DNA from 2 places in the Rhodococcus sp. IEGM 1408 genome. Region 1 is predicted to be linked to the other one. Evidence: predicted binding sites of a transcription regulator. Region 1 holds the regulator's gene; the other holds the start of a gene.

What was found. The regulator LexA, encoded in region 1, represses DNA repair genes until DNA is damaged. The targets are predictions, from matches to a motif close to CGAACANNTGTTCG.
Region 2: the regulator LexA is predicted to act here: its motif matches at 3,334-3,347, upstream of R4P08_RS09710 (HNH endonuclease signature motif containing protein).

What each region holds. Positions count from the first base shown of each region.
Region 1 is NZ_JAWLRW010000002.1:227,618-234,047, reverse strand. Features, by position in the region: gene R4P08_RS03935 (malate synthase G) at 1-1,442, opposite strand, end outside; gene dapF (diaminopimelate epimerase) at 1,567-2,493, shown strand; gene hflX (GTPase HflX) at 2,508-3,938, shown strand; gene lexA (transcriptional repressor LexA) at 3,989-4,657, opposite strand; gene R4P08_RS03915 (hypothetical protein) at 4,887-5,339, shown strand; gene nrdR (transcriptional regulator NrdR) at 5,455-5,910, shown strand; gene hrpA (ATP-dependent RNA helicase HrpA) at 5,920-6,430, opposite strand, start outside.
Region 2 is NZ_JAWLRW010000005.1:91,399-97,828, reverse strand. Features, by position in the region: gene R4P08_RS09715 (NAD(P)/FAD-dependent oxidoreductase) at 139-1,734, shown strand; gene R4P08_RS09710 (HNH endonuclease signature motif containing protein) at 1,749-3,329, opposite strand; gene R4P08_RS09705 (XRE family transcriptional regulator) at 3,822-4,520, opposite strand; gene R4P08_RS09700 (cytosine deaminase) at 4,719-6,074, shown strand; gene R4P08_RS09695 (ABC transporter ATP-binding protein) at 6,071-6,430, shown strand, end outside.

The DNA.
Region 1 (6,430 bases):
ATCTCGGCCTTGCGGACCATCGGGCCGGCTTCCATGGAGGTGTGGATCTCGTCGCCGGTCCGGTCGAGGAAGCCGGTGTTGATGAACACGACCCGCTCGGTGGCCTCGGCGATGCACGCGGCGAGGTTGACCGAGGTGCGGCGCTCCTCGTCCATGATGCCCACCTTGAGGGTGTTCCCGGGCAACCCCAGCAGTGACTCGATGCGACCGAACAGCTCGGTGGTGAACGCGACCTCCGCCGGACCGTGCTGCTTGGGCTTGACGATGTAGATCGACCCGTGGCGGCTGTTGCCCCGCTCGTTGCCCTCGGCGATGCCGTGCATTCCGGCCAGCGAGGTGATCAGCGCGTCCAGGATGCCCTCCGGCATCTCGTTGCCCTCGGCGTCGAGCACCGCCGGGTTTGTCATCAGGTGACCGACATTGCGCACGAAGAGCATCGAGCGGCCGTGGAGCCGGACCTCGCCGGAGCCGTCGGGGGCGGTGAAGACGCGGTCGTCGTTCAGGACGCGGGTGAAGCTCTTGCCGCCCTTGGTCATCTCCTCGGACAGGTCACCCTTCATCAGGCCCAGCCAGTTGCGGTAGCCGTGGGTCTTGTCCTCGGCGTCGACGGCGGCGACCGAGTCCTCGAAGTCCATGATGGTGGAGACGGCGGACTCCAGGACGACGTCCTTGACCCCCGCCGCGTCGGTGGACCCGATCGGGGAGTCGGCGTCGATCTGGATGTCGATGTGCAGGCCGTTGTTGCGCAGCAGCACCGAGGACGGCGTGGCGGGCTCGCCGAGGTAACCGACGAACTGGGCGGGGTCGGCCAGGCTGGTGGTCGAACCGTCGGCCAGGGTGACCTGCAGGCCACCGTCGACCACGGCGTAGCCGGTGGTGCCGACGTGGCTCCCGGTGGCGAGCGGCGCGGCGTCGTCGAGGAACTCGCGCGCCCAGGCGATCACCTTGTCGCCGCGGACCTTGTTGTACGACGTGCCGGGCTCGGCCCCGCCGGACTCAGGGATCGCGTCGGTACCGTAGAGGGCGTCATACAGCGAACCCCAGCGGGCGTTGCCGGCGTTGATCGCGAAACGCGCGTTCATGATCGGCACCACCAGCTGCGGGCCGGCGACCGTGGCGATCTCTGCGTCCACGTTCTCGGTCTTCACCCGGACAGCCGCCGGCTCGGGCACCAGGTAGCCGATCTCCTGCAGGAACGCCTTGTAGGTGGAGGGATCGATCGGCGCGGGGTTCTGGTGGTGCCAGGCGTCGATCTTGGACTGGAGCTCATCTCGGGTGGCCAGCAGCTCCCGGTTCCGCGGGGCGAGCTCGGTGAAGATCTCGGAGGCGCCCGCCCAGAACGCGTCGGGGTCGACCCCGGTGCCCGGGATCGCCTGGTTGTTGACGAAGTCGTACAGGACCTCGTCGACCTGGATACCGCCGACAGTGATGCGTTCGGACATCGATGCTCTCCTCGTGGATAGGGGATCGTTCTCCCGTCCGACTCTAGTGCCCCCCTGCCGAGGGTTCATCCGGCATTTCCGCAGGGCGGAACGCCGGCGGGAGCCTCCAGTAGGATTCGTGCTCATGACCCCACCCTCACGGAACCCGCAGCTCGACGGCTTCGCCTTCCTCAAGGGGCACGGCACGCTCAATGACTTCGTGATCGTGCCGGATGACGACGCCGAGCTGGACCTCGACACGGATCTCGTGCGGGAGCTCTGTGACAGGCGAGCCGGTATCGGGGCCGACGGGGTGCTCCGGATCGCGAGGGCCGGGGCACTGGTCGATCGCGGGGTGCTCGCCGGGCTCCCGGCGGGGGTGGACGCCGGTCACTGGTTCATGGACTACCGCAACGCGGACGGATCCATCGCCGAGATGTGCGGCAACGGCGTCCGGGTGTTCGCCCACGCCCTGGTGTCGACCGGGCGTGCCGATGTCGGTCGCATCCCGGTGGGCACCCGTTCCGGGCCAAGGCCGGCCCACATCGTCAGCCACGACGGCAACGACGCCGTGGTCCGCGTGGACATGGGTCAGCCCCGGCTTCTCGGGGTCTCCTCGGCCGAGCTCGACGGCCGGGTGTTCGCCGGCCTCGCCGTAGACATGGGCAACCCGCACCTGGCCTGCGTGGTCCCAGGTCTCGATGCGGCGGCCCTGGGCGAACTCCCGGTTCATCTGGCCCCGGTGTTCGACACCGGCTTCTTCCCGGAGGGCGTCAATGTGGAGATCGCCACGCCTCTGGTCGGGGGCCGCGTCTCGATGCGCGTCCATGAACGCGGAGCCGGCGAGACGATGTCCTGCGGCACGGGCATCGTCGCGACGGCCGTGGCCGCGCTGGCCGACGCCGGTGAGTCCACGGGGGACGTCGTCGTGGTCGTACCCGGCGGTGAGATCGTGGTGACCCTGACCGAGGGGGGCTCCACCCTGACCGGGCCCTCCGCTCTGGTCGCGGACGGCCGGTTCCGTCGGTCGGCCGCCCGGACTCGCGCGGGAGCACCTCGGGCCGGGGTATGAGATGATCGTCTGGAATGACTACCGACAACACCGCCCCTGAACGGGACACACGAGACCACGATCCCTCGATCGGCGATTTCCAGCTCGAGGAGCGATCCTCGATGCGCCGCGTCGCCGGGATGTCGACCGAGCTCCAGGACATCAACGACGCCGAGTATCGCCAGCTCCGATTGGAGCGGGTGGTCCTGGTAGGTGTCTGGACCGACGGCAATTCCGCTCTGGCCGACGCCGCGATGGCCGAACTGGCCCAGCTCGCCGAGACCGCCGGCTCCGAGGTCTGCGACTCGATGATCCAGCGCCGCGACAAGCCTGATCCCGCCACCTACATCGGTTCCGGTAAAGCACAGGACCTCAAGGACATCATCGACGCGACCGGTGCCGACACGGTCATCTGCGACGGTGAGCTCACCTCCGGGCAGCTCCTCGCGTTGGAGAAGGTGGTCAACGTCAAGGTGATCGACCGCACCGCGTTGATCCTCGACATCTTCGCCCAGCACGCCACCAGTCGCGAGGGCAAGGCCCAGGTCACGCTGGCCCAGATGGAGTACATGCTCCCGCGCGTGCGTGGTTGGGGCGAGTCGCTCTCCCGCCAGGCGGGTGGCCGAGCAGGCAGCAACGGCGGCGTGGGTCTACGTGGTCCCGGTGAGACCAAGATCGAGACGGACCGCCGCCGCATCCGCGAGCGGATGTCCAAGCTCCGCAAGGAGATCAAGGGCATGAAACAGGCCCGGGACACCAAGCGGCATCAACGGCGTGCCACCACGGTGCCGTCGATCGCGATCGCCGGCTACACGAACGCCGGCAAGTCGAGTCTGCTCAACCGCCTCACGGGCGCGGGCGTCCTGGTCCAGAACGCCCTGTTCGCCACGCTCGACCCCACGACCCGCCGGGCGGAACTGCCCGACGGTAAGGCAGTGGTCTTCACCGACACCGTGGGGTTCGTCCGGCACCTTCCCACCCAGCTCGTCGAGGCTTTCCGTTCGACGCTGGAGGAGGTGGTCGATTCCGAACTGCTCCTGCACGTGGTGGACGGGTCGGACGCCTTCCCACTTCGTCAGATCGAGGCCGTCCGCGGCGTCATCAACGACGTCGTGGAGGAGCAGAAAGCCGAGAGGCCCCGCGAGCTCGTGGTGGTCAACAAGATCGACGTCGCGGACCCGGTGGTGTTGACCGAGCTGCACCACGCCCTCCCGGAGGCGGTCTTCGTCTCAGCCGAGACCGGAGAGGGTTTTGACGAGCTGCTCGGTCGGATCATCGAGATCGTCGGCTCCGGGGACACCGAGGTGACCCTGGAGATCCCCTTCACGCGGGGAGATGTGGTGTCGAGGGTCCACGCGGACGGCGCGGTCGTGGATGAGCAACACACGCAGGACGGCACCCGGATCGTGGTCCGCCTGCCGGCCTCCGTGGCCGCAGAGCTCGGGGCCTTCACCTCGAACGGTTGACACGACGGCGCCGCCCGACCCGGAGGGGCGGGCGGCGCCGGTGCGTGCCTTCAGAGTTTGCGGAAGACCGTGACCACCTTGCCCAGGATGGTCGCGTGTTCGCCCGGGATCGGACTGAACGACGGGTTGTGGGGTAGCAACCACACCCCGGTGGCGTCCTTCCGGAAGGTCTTGACGGTGGCTTCACCATCGATCATCGCTGCGACGATCTCGCCGTTGTCCGCCACGTTCTGTCGACGCACCACCACGTAGTCGCCGTCGCAGATCGCCGCGTCGATCATCGACTCGCCGACCACCTTGAGCATGAACAGATCCCCGGAGCCCACCAGGTCTGCCGGGAGCGGGAAGACCTCTTCCACCGCCTGTTCGGCGAGGATCGGCCCGCCGGCAGCAATCCGCCCCAGGACGGGGACGTAGACGGCTTCCGCAGCCCCGCTCGGACGCGACGCATCCTGAGTGGGCGCACGACGTCCCCGGGAGCGCTGGCCAGGCACCCCGTGGACGTCGACCGCCCGGGGTTTGTGCGGGTCACGCGTCAGGAAGCCCTTCTTCTCCAGCGTCCGGAGCTGGTGTGCGACGGACGATGTGGACTGCAGGCCGACGGCGTCACCGATCTCGCGGATGCTCGGCGGATAACCGCGGTCCTTGACCGTGTCGTGGATATGCATCAGGACGCTCTTCTGACGAGCGGTCAGGGCCTCGAAGTCGGGCTTGGACATGTAGTGGTCCCTTCGGCGAATGGGTGTTCGACGTCTTTGTCTGTGTACACCCTAACTCCTCCTTGGTGCGAGCGCCACACAGGTGTTCGAAGTTTTTTCGCCTCGGGTGGTGACTCTGTCGTAGCTCCGTGATACAACTCTATCCAGGTTCGAGTTCGAACAGATGTGCCAGCAGATGCATACGGGTGTACGAGGCGAGTTCGCACACCGTATCGAGTAAGGAGTCACCATGTCCGTCCTGGAGATGCAGTCGCAGTCGCGTCCGGCCGTGCGGTGGACCGAGGTCTGCGCCACCGAGCACAGCGCCGTTAACCTCGGCGCCACCGAGCACAGCGCCGTTAACCTCGGCGCCACCGAGCACAGCGCCGTTAACCTCGGCGCCACCGAGCTCGGCGCCCCGGCGACGACCCGGGTCCGGCCCCGCGACGGGTCGGAGCGCGGGCTGACGATCCGGACCCTCGACCGGGGCCGCCGTGTGCCCACCCGGTCGATCGGCCCCGGTCGGCTGTCGCCCGTTCGTCCCGCCTCAGCAGGGCAGGTCACCGCGTGTCGTGTCGCGGCGAAGCCCGCGTCGCCGGTCGTCGACGACGTGCCGACGTGGGTGCTCCTGGCCTGCGGAATCGTGTTCGGCGTCGTGATGCTGCTGGCGCTGGCTCTCCTGGGCGGGCCCGCCTACGCGTGATCATCACGATCGCCTCCTAGACTGGCTCCGGGACGGCGACCTGTCGTCCCACGCATCGCCCCGGGTTCCGGCCGGGGGAGGTGCACGGACCCGGTCGACGAATGGCGGAGCTGGAATGTACTGCCCGACATGCCACCACGAGGACTCTCGGGTGATCGACTCGAGGTCGGTCGACGAGGGGCAAGCCATCCGACGTCGTCGGGAGTGTCCCGAATGCGGGCACAGGTTCACCACCCTGGAGACTCCGCTGTTGACCGTTCTCAAACGCAACGGCGTCACCGAGAGCTTCAGCCGTGACAAGGTGGTGCGCGGCGTCCGACGAGCATGCCAGGGCAGGTCGGTCGACGAGGACGCGCTGCGGCGGCTCGCGCAGGAGGTCGAGGACGCTGTAAGGGCGGGTGGGGCGTCTGAGGTTCCTGCGCACAAGATCGGGTTGGCGATCCTCGGTCCGCTGCAGGATCTCGACGAGGTCGCCTACCTGCGATTCGCCTCGGTCTACAAGCAGTTCACCTCGGCAGCCGACTTCGAAACCGAGATCATCGCGCTCCGCGAGCGTCACGCGAAAGCCTGACAGGCATTCCTACCGCTTGGCCCGCTGCGCGAGCGCGGCCGCCACAGCCTTGTCGATCCGCTCCGGGGACACCGGGCGAGCGGTTCCCAGTGACTGGGCGAAGAGCCCCACCCGGTACTCGGCGAGCAACCACCGCAGTTCCCTCGCAGCCCTGGCGCCGCCCGGACGCTTGCGCAAAGTCGCCGTGGCCTCGGCGACCGTGGCCTCGGACCTCGCCAGTGTGGCGGTGAGATCCCGGTACCGGGCCGGCGCCTTCTCCGCCATGTCGAGCCGGAGGTCCACGGCCCGGACGTGCCGTTCGAGCTGCGGGAGCAGCTCCGCGGGATGGCGGGCCAGGAAACCCTTGCCCAGCAGGAAGTCCAGGGCGGGGGCGACGTCCGCCGCGACCTGCTGTTCTGCTTGTTGGAGACGGGCGTAGACCGACTGAGCGGCCACCAGGGCGGGCAGAGCGGCGGAGATCGCTGACGCCACGGCTCCCGGCACCTCGGCCCCGGCGGCCGCGCGCAGTGCCGTGAAGTCC
Region 2 (6,430 bases), on a different contig from region 1:
GGCCCAGCCGGCCCGGCCGCCGGGCGACAGACGCCGGGCGGGCGAGTCATCAGTCAGGCAGCGGCGCGGTGTCCGCCCGGGCACAGGACCCGGGCCGGCCCGTGAGCGATTCCGGGCCCCTAGCCACAGGAGAAGTCCATGACCTCCGTGACCCCCTCGCCGCCCGTGACCCCGGCGCACCTCAAGGCCCCAGCGACGCCCGTTCCCTCGGCGACGCCAGCGCCCCCCGCGCCCGTGCGCACCGACCCGGCCCCCACCTCACGCCGGCTGCCCGACTCAGAGTCCCGCCTGGCCGCGCTGGCGGCGCGGGTCCGGCAGGACATCGCCGCGACGAGCCACGCCCGGGACTGGATTCCGCGCGAACCGGGATCCGCGCAGCTCGACGTGCTGGTGATAGGTGGTGGGCAGGCCGGCCTGGGCACCGCGTTCGCGCTGAGTCGGCAGCGGATCGACAGGGTCCTGGTGGTGGACGACGGGCCCGACGATCTCGTGGGCTGCTGGGACCGTTTCGCCCGGATGCACACGCTGCGCAGCCCCAAGCACATGCGAGGCATCGAGTTCGACGTGCCGTCGTTGCACGTGCAGCGGTGGTTCGAGGCGACCTACGGCGAGCAGGCGTGGGAGTCGATCGACCTGGTGCCGAGGCTGGACTGGAACGACTACCTGCGGTGGTACCGCTCCACCACCGGCGTCGAGGTGCGTCACCGGACCCGGGTGACGGCCGTGCACCGGCCCGCGACCCCGGACGGGCCGTTCACCGTGGATCTGACCAGCTCCGATGGAGGTGACTCGACGCTGACCGTGCGCCGGATCGTCTTTGCGCTCGGCCTGAACGGTGGTGGCGGGCCGCGGGTGCCGGAGATGGTCAGGGCGTTGCCGCGCGACATGTGGTTCCACACCGAGGACCCGATCGACTTCGACGCACTGCGGGGACTGCGGGTTGCCGTCCTGGGGGGTGGCGCCTCCGGCTTCGACAACGCGGCCACGGCGCTCGACCACGGCGCCGCTAGCGCCCGCGTGTTCCTGCGCCGTGACTCCGTCCCGGATTCCAACCCCCTGCGCTGGATGGAGTTCCCCGGCATGCAGGAGCGCTTCTACGATCTTGATGACCGGCGCAAATGGGACTTCAACATCCTCAGCGGAGGGCTCCCTCAGCCGCCCACCCAGCACACGGTGTGGCGGTGCTTCGCCCACCCCGACTTCTCGCTGCACACCGGGTGCGGTTGGGAGGGGGTCGCGGTGGTCGAGGACAGCGAGGGCCGCCGCGAACTGGCGATCGACACCGCGGCCGGCCGCTTCCGCGCCGACGTCGTGATCTCCGCGACCGGTTACGAGGTGGACCTCAGGCTGCGACCGGAACTCGACGAGGTGGTCGGCGACATCGCACTCTGGTCGGATGTACACGACTTCGCGGCCGACCATCCCGCCGGCCGCAGCCCCTACCTCGGCCCGGGTTTCGAGTTCACCGAGCGCGAGCCCGGCACCGCCCCGTGGGTGACCCGGCTGCACCACTTCTCGACCGGGGCACGCACCTCGATGGGCGTCACGGGCAACCAGCTGTCCGGCATCTTCGGTGGTATCAGCCGGATCGCAGGATCGATCACCACCGCGATCACTCGTGAGCACTGGGACGACCTGGCCTCCGACTTCGCCGAATTCGAGTTCCGCGAAGTCCGCTCGATCGGGCCGCACCGACCCGGAGACGGGTGGTACCCGTCGAGTCCGCGGTACTGACGCCGCCCGCCCCATCAGAACGGCGGCGCATCGTCTGACGCGGACACCGGCGGTGTCGTCTGCTGCGGGGTCGGCCCGGTCCGCGGGGCGCGGCGCCGTTCTCGCGCCTGGGCCCGGAGGTTGTGGCGTTCGGCGGCGCGGCGATGACGCAGGTGGGGGCGTCGCCGAGAACCGGAGACGCCGCTGCCGGTCTTGCCTGCTTCAGCCGCCTCCTGCTGGCGCCGGCTGGTCTCGGGATGCTGTGGAGCCGCGTGGCCTGCGAGCGGCCCGGAGGGAGAGGTGACGACGCGGGTGTCGGCCGCCCTGGCGGGGTGGTTGGGGCCGTGGAGCCACACGTAGGAACCGTCTGTGTCCCGGTAGTAGGCCCAGATCCCGTCGGTCTTGAGGCGGTGATGGCAGCGGCAGAGGCTGCCGAGGTCATCACTCGTGGTGCGGCCGCCCTGGTCAGGCTGGTCGTGGTCAAAGGGTATGATGTGGTCCAGGTCCGCGTTCTCCGCAGGTGTCTGACAGCCGGGGAAGACGCAGGTGCCGTCGCGGCCCCGGCAGAAGCGGGAGAGTGCTTCTGACGGGCTGTAGCGCTGGGCGGCGTCGGAGTTCGGGTCGGCGAGATCGGAGATGTCGTCGATCCTGCGCCTCGCACTTCGTTCGATTTCGTCGGCCGTGTGGCCAGTGATCGGTCCATAACCGGTCAAGGTCACCCCTCGGTTGTCCGTGGAGCCGTCGTCGTAGGCGTGGATGATCACCCGGCGTGCTGCGGCCTGGGCGTCCGGGTCGGTGGGATGCTCGCCGTACAGATCGGGGAGGCAGGTCCAACCACGGCTGAGGGCGAGTAACCCGGCAGCCCTGAGTTGACCGATGGTGCGAGGGTCGTCCGGGGACGAGGAGCGGGCGAGGGCCTCGACTCGATCGGCGATCTCGAGGGCATTCTCGGCGGTGAGGGTGGCGGTGATGAGCGCCCGGTCGTCCCGCAATGGCATCATCTCCACGTCCTGATCGCGTCTCGCCTGCTTGGCACGGGCGTCGGCGCCGATCGGGTCGCAGGCGGTGACAGTCTTGGTGAGCATCTTGCGCAGCGGGCCGAGCCGGGGCGGGTGGGTGCGGCGCCTGGTGGGGGCCAGTCGCTCGCTGATCTGCCGGTCGAGTTCGGGCATGAGCTCGTCTGCCACCAGGGCGGTCTCCTCAGCGATGGTGTGGGCCGCGAGGATGCCGATCCACCCGGTTGTCAGTAGTGCGGCGGTGCGGGGGAGTCGCTCGGTCATCTCAACCGCGGTGGTCACCAACCGGGTAGCGGAATGGCGGGACAGGGCCATTGAGGCGCCGATCATGGAGGCCGCGGTCTCCCACGGGTCGCGGTAGCGGTCGCGATCGCCAGCTGTCCGCACACAGGAGTACGCGTAGGAGAGGGTGCGGCCCTCCGCCGCGTTGACCTCCCGCTGTGCGAGATAACCGCGTTGTTGGCCAGGGTCCCACCGGACGAATGCCTCGGGGACCAGGACGTCGACTGCCGGTCCTGTAGCAGTGGTGAATCCGGGAGGCGGAACGAAGGCGTCCTGAGCATCGGAATCGTGAGTGGTGGGCGTCTCTGTGGTGGTCATGGGTCGATCGTACGTTCGACCTACGACACTCCAGGGGCGTGCGTTGATAGTCCCTGTGGGCTGCGGTGCCCTGCTCGGCCCCTGCAGGGCACTGCAGGTCAGGAGGTCGCGGGTGGCCGATCAGGCTCGCCGGGATCTAGCGCCCAGAGCCAATCGTCCCCGGCTCCTCGGTCTGGCCGCCGCCGGGATCGTGCCGGTGGTGGGGTAGAGGGCTGGGTGACGTGCTCGGGCCGTCGTTCCGACCTGCGGTGCCCTGCTCGGCCCCTGCAGGGCACCGCAGGTCAGAGAGTTGACCAGGGGTGGGCCGAGCTCCGCCACGTCCGGCGCCCGACGCCCGCCGCCCGGTGCCGGGTGCTCACCGCTCCTCAATCCCTCGCCTCCCGGCCCCGCGCACTGGCGGTCAACCGTTCTGACCTGCGGTGCCCTGCTCGGCCCCTGCAGGGCACCGCAGGTCAGGGGGTGGGCCCGCGCTCGGCCCGCGCTGGGCCGGCGCTAACCCGGCCTCGACACGATGAGGCACGCCTCGCCGCCCTCGGGCACGTACCAGCGATGCTGGAGCGTGCCGTCGTAGCGGGCGACGTCACCGGCCTCGAGTCGGCTGAGCGAGTCGCCGACCTCGAGCAGGACCGTGCCTCTGGTGACATACAGCCATTCGCGACCGGGGTGCTCGAAGAATCGGCCCGGAACGTGGTTGGTCTCGACGAACTCGAGGAACTGCGTGTCGTTGGGTCCGCCCGGCAGCAGGCGGGTGTGTCCGCCGACTGTGCCCTCGGAGCGGGTGAGCGTCGTGCCCTCGGCCGCGCGCTGCACGGCGACCGGGCTTCCTGGGCCGGAGCTGGAGCGGGAGCGGGAGCCGGAGCCGGAGCCGACGCTGCCGCTGCCGTCGCTGCCGCCGTCGCCGGCGTCGCCGTCGGCGTCAGCGTCGGTTGTGGCAGGGGCCGGTGTTTCGCCGACGTGGGGTCGCGAATTGACCGCGTCCAGCAGGTGCGCCTGCGTGGTCCCCAGGGCGTGGGCGAGTCCCTCGAGAGTCGACATGCTCGGAGCCGCCTTGCCGCGCTCGATCTGGCTGAGGAAGGGCTGCGAGATCCCGGCCTCCCCGGCCACCTCGACCAACGTCAACCCCAGGCCACGCCGCAGGTGGCGGATCCGCGCACCGATGAGTCCAAGGCCGTCGCCGCGTTCGGTCGGCATGTGTCCCCCCTGATCAGGTCCTGACGATTGCCCGGTTCCTGACGGTTACACAGCGGAACCGTCAGGTAATGCCCCGGAAACACGGGGCCAGCAGACTGCTCGTTATTGACGAGGTCAATATCCCGCGTCGGTTTGGGAAGCGCAAGAGCGCCAGCCGATCCGACGAGGGAATGTCCGGCAGAGGAGGAGCATCCAGCCGTGGACACACTCACACGATCGCGGAGCGACGTGGTTCCGACCCGCGCCGTTCCGACCGGCGCTGGTCCGGCGCCCGGGCAGGTCGACCGCATCGCCGGGGTCCGACTGCTCGACGGCCGGGTCGTCGACGTGGACATCTCCGGCGACACGGTTGCCGCGGTAAGCCCGGCCGGCACCACTGAGCCGGAAGGCCCTGCGGTGATCGACGGCCGCGGGTACCTGGCACTGACCGCGCCGGCCGAACCGCACGCGCACCTGGACAAGGCCCTGAGCTGGGGCGCCACCCGTCCGCCGGGCGGCGACCTGGGCGCGGCGATCGGCGCCTGGCGGGCCTTCGCGGTCACCGTGGACGAGGACGAGATCTACGGCCGTGCGATCACCGCCGCCCGGCGGCTGGTGGCCAACGGCACGACGGCCGTGCGGAGCCACGTGGACCTGCACAGCGAGGGTGACCCGCTGCGCGGGGTGCGCGCCCTGGTCCGGGTCCGCGCGGAACTGGCAGACGTTCTGGACCTGCAGATAGCAGTGATGGTCCGCGACGCGGACCCGGCGGAGGTGGCCCGGGCCGCGATCGCCGCCGGGGCCGACCTCGTCGGCGGTGCTCCGCACATCGCGCCCGACCCCGCCGCGGAGACCCACCGGCTCATCGACCTGGCAGAGGAGCTCGGCACCGGCATCGACCTCCATGTGGACGAGTTCCTCGACGGCGACCACGGCATGCTCACGGTCTTCACCGACCGCGTGTCGTCGTGGGCGCCGGACCGCGGCCGCACCGCCGGGCACTGCTGCCGGATCGGCGCGCTGACCGCCCCCGGGCAGGCGGCCGCCGCGACCGCGCTGAGCACCGCGAATGTCGGCGTGGTGACTTTGCCCGTCACCAACCTCTACCTGCAGGGGCGCGGGCAGACCACGTCCACCTCCCGGGGGCTGCCGCCGGTGCGGGCCCTGCTCGACGGTGGCGTCACCGTGGCCGCGGGCGCTGACAACGTGCGTGACCCGTTCAACCCGGTCGGCCGCTCCGATGCGACCGAGACCGCGATGCTGCTGGTCGTCGCCGCCCACCTGGACCTGGAGACCGCGTGGCACCTCGTCACCGACGGCGCCCGCGAGGTGATGGGTCTGCCGCCCGCCGGCCCGCTGCCCGGTCGCCGCGCCGATCTGCTCCTGGTGCAGGCCGGCGGGCTCGACGAGGTGATCGCCGACGCGCCCGCGGCCCGGATCGTGCTGCACGCAGGCCGCGTGGTGTCGGCGCGCGAACTCGTCGTCGTCGTCGACCCGTGCGTCCCCGCGCCCGTCCCCGTCCCCGTTCCTGTTCTTGTTCCCACCACTGTTTCCACCAGCGAGGAGACCTCATGACCACCATCCCTACCGACTCGAGGGCGGTGGAGGCCGTCCGTCCCGGAGCCGAGATCCTGGGCTTCTCCGGTGTCGGCGTCACCTACCCCAACGGCACCCGCGCGCTCGAGGGCGTGGACCTGCGGATCCGCGCCGGCGAGCTGGTCAGCGTGGTGGGGCCGTCCGGGTGCGGCAAGTCGACGCTGCTCAGCCTGGCCTCCGGGCTCGCCACCCACACCGACGGCTACATGCAGACCGGCACCGACCGCATCGGGTACGTGTTCCAGGACGCGACCCTGCTGCCGTGGCGCACGGTCGCGCAGAACGTGGAGATGCTCGCCGAACTCGACGGACTCTCCCGCGCGGAACGGCGTGAG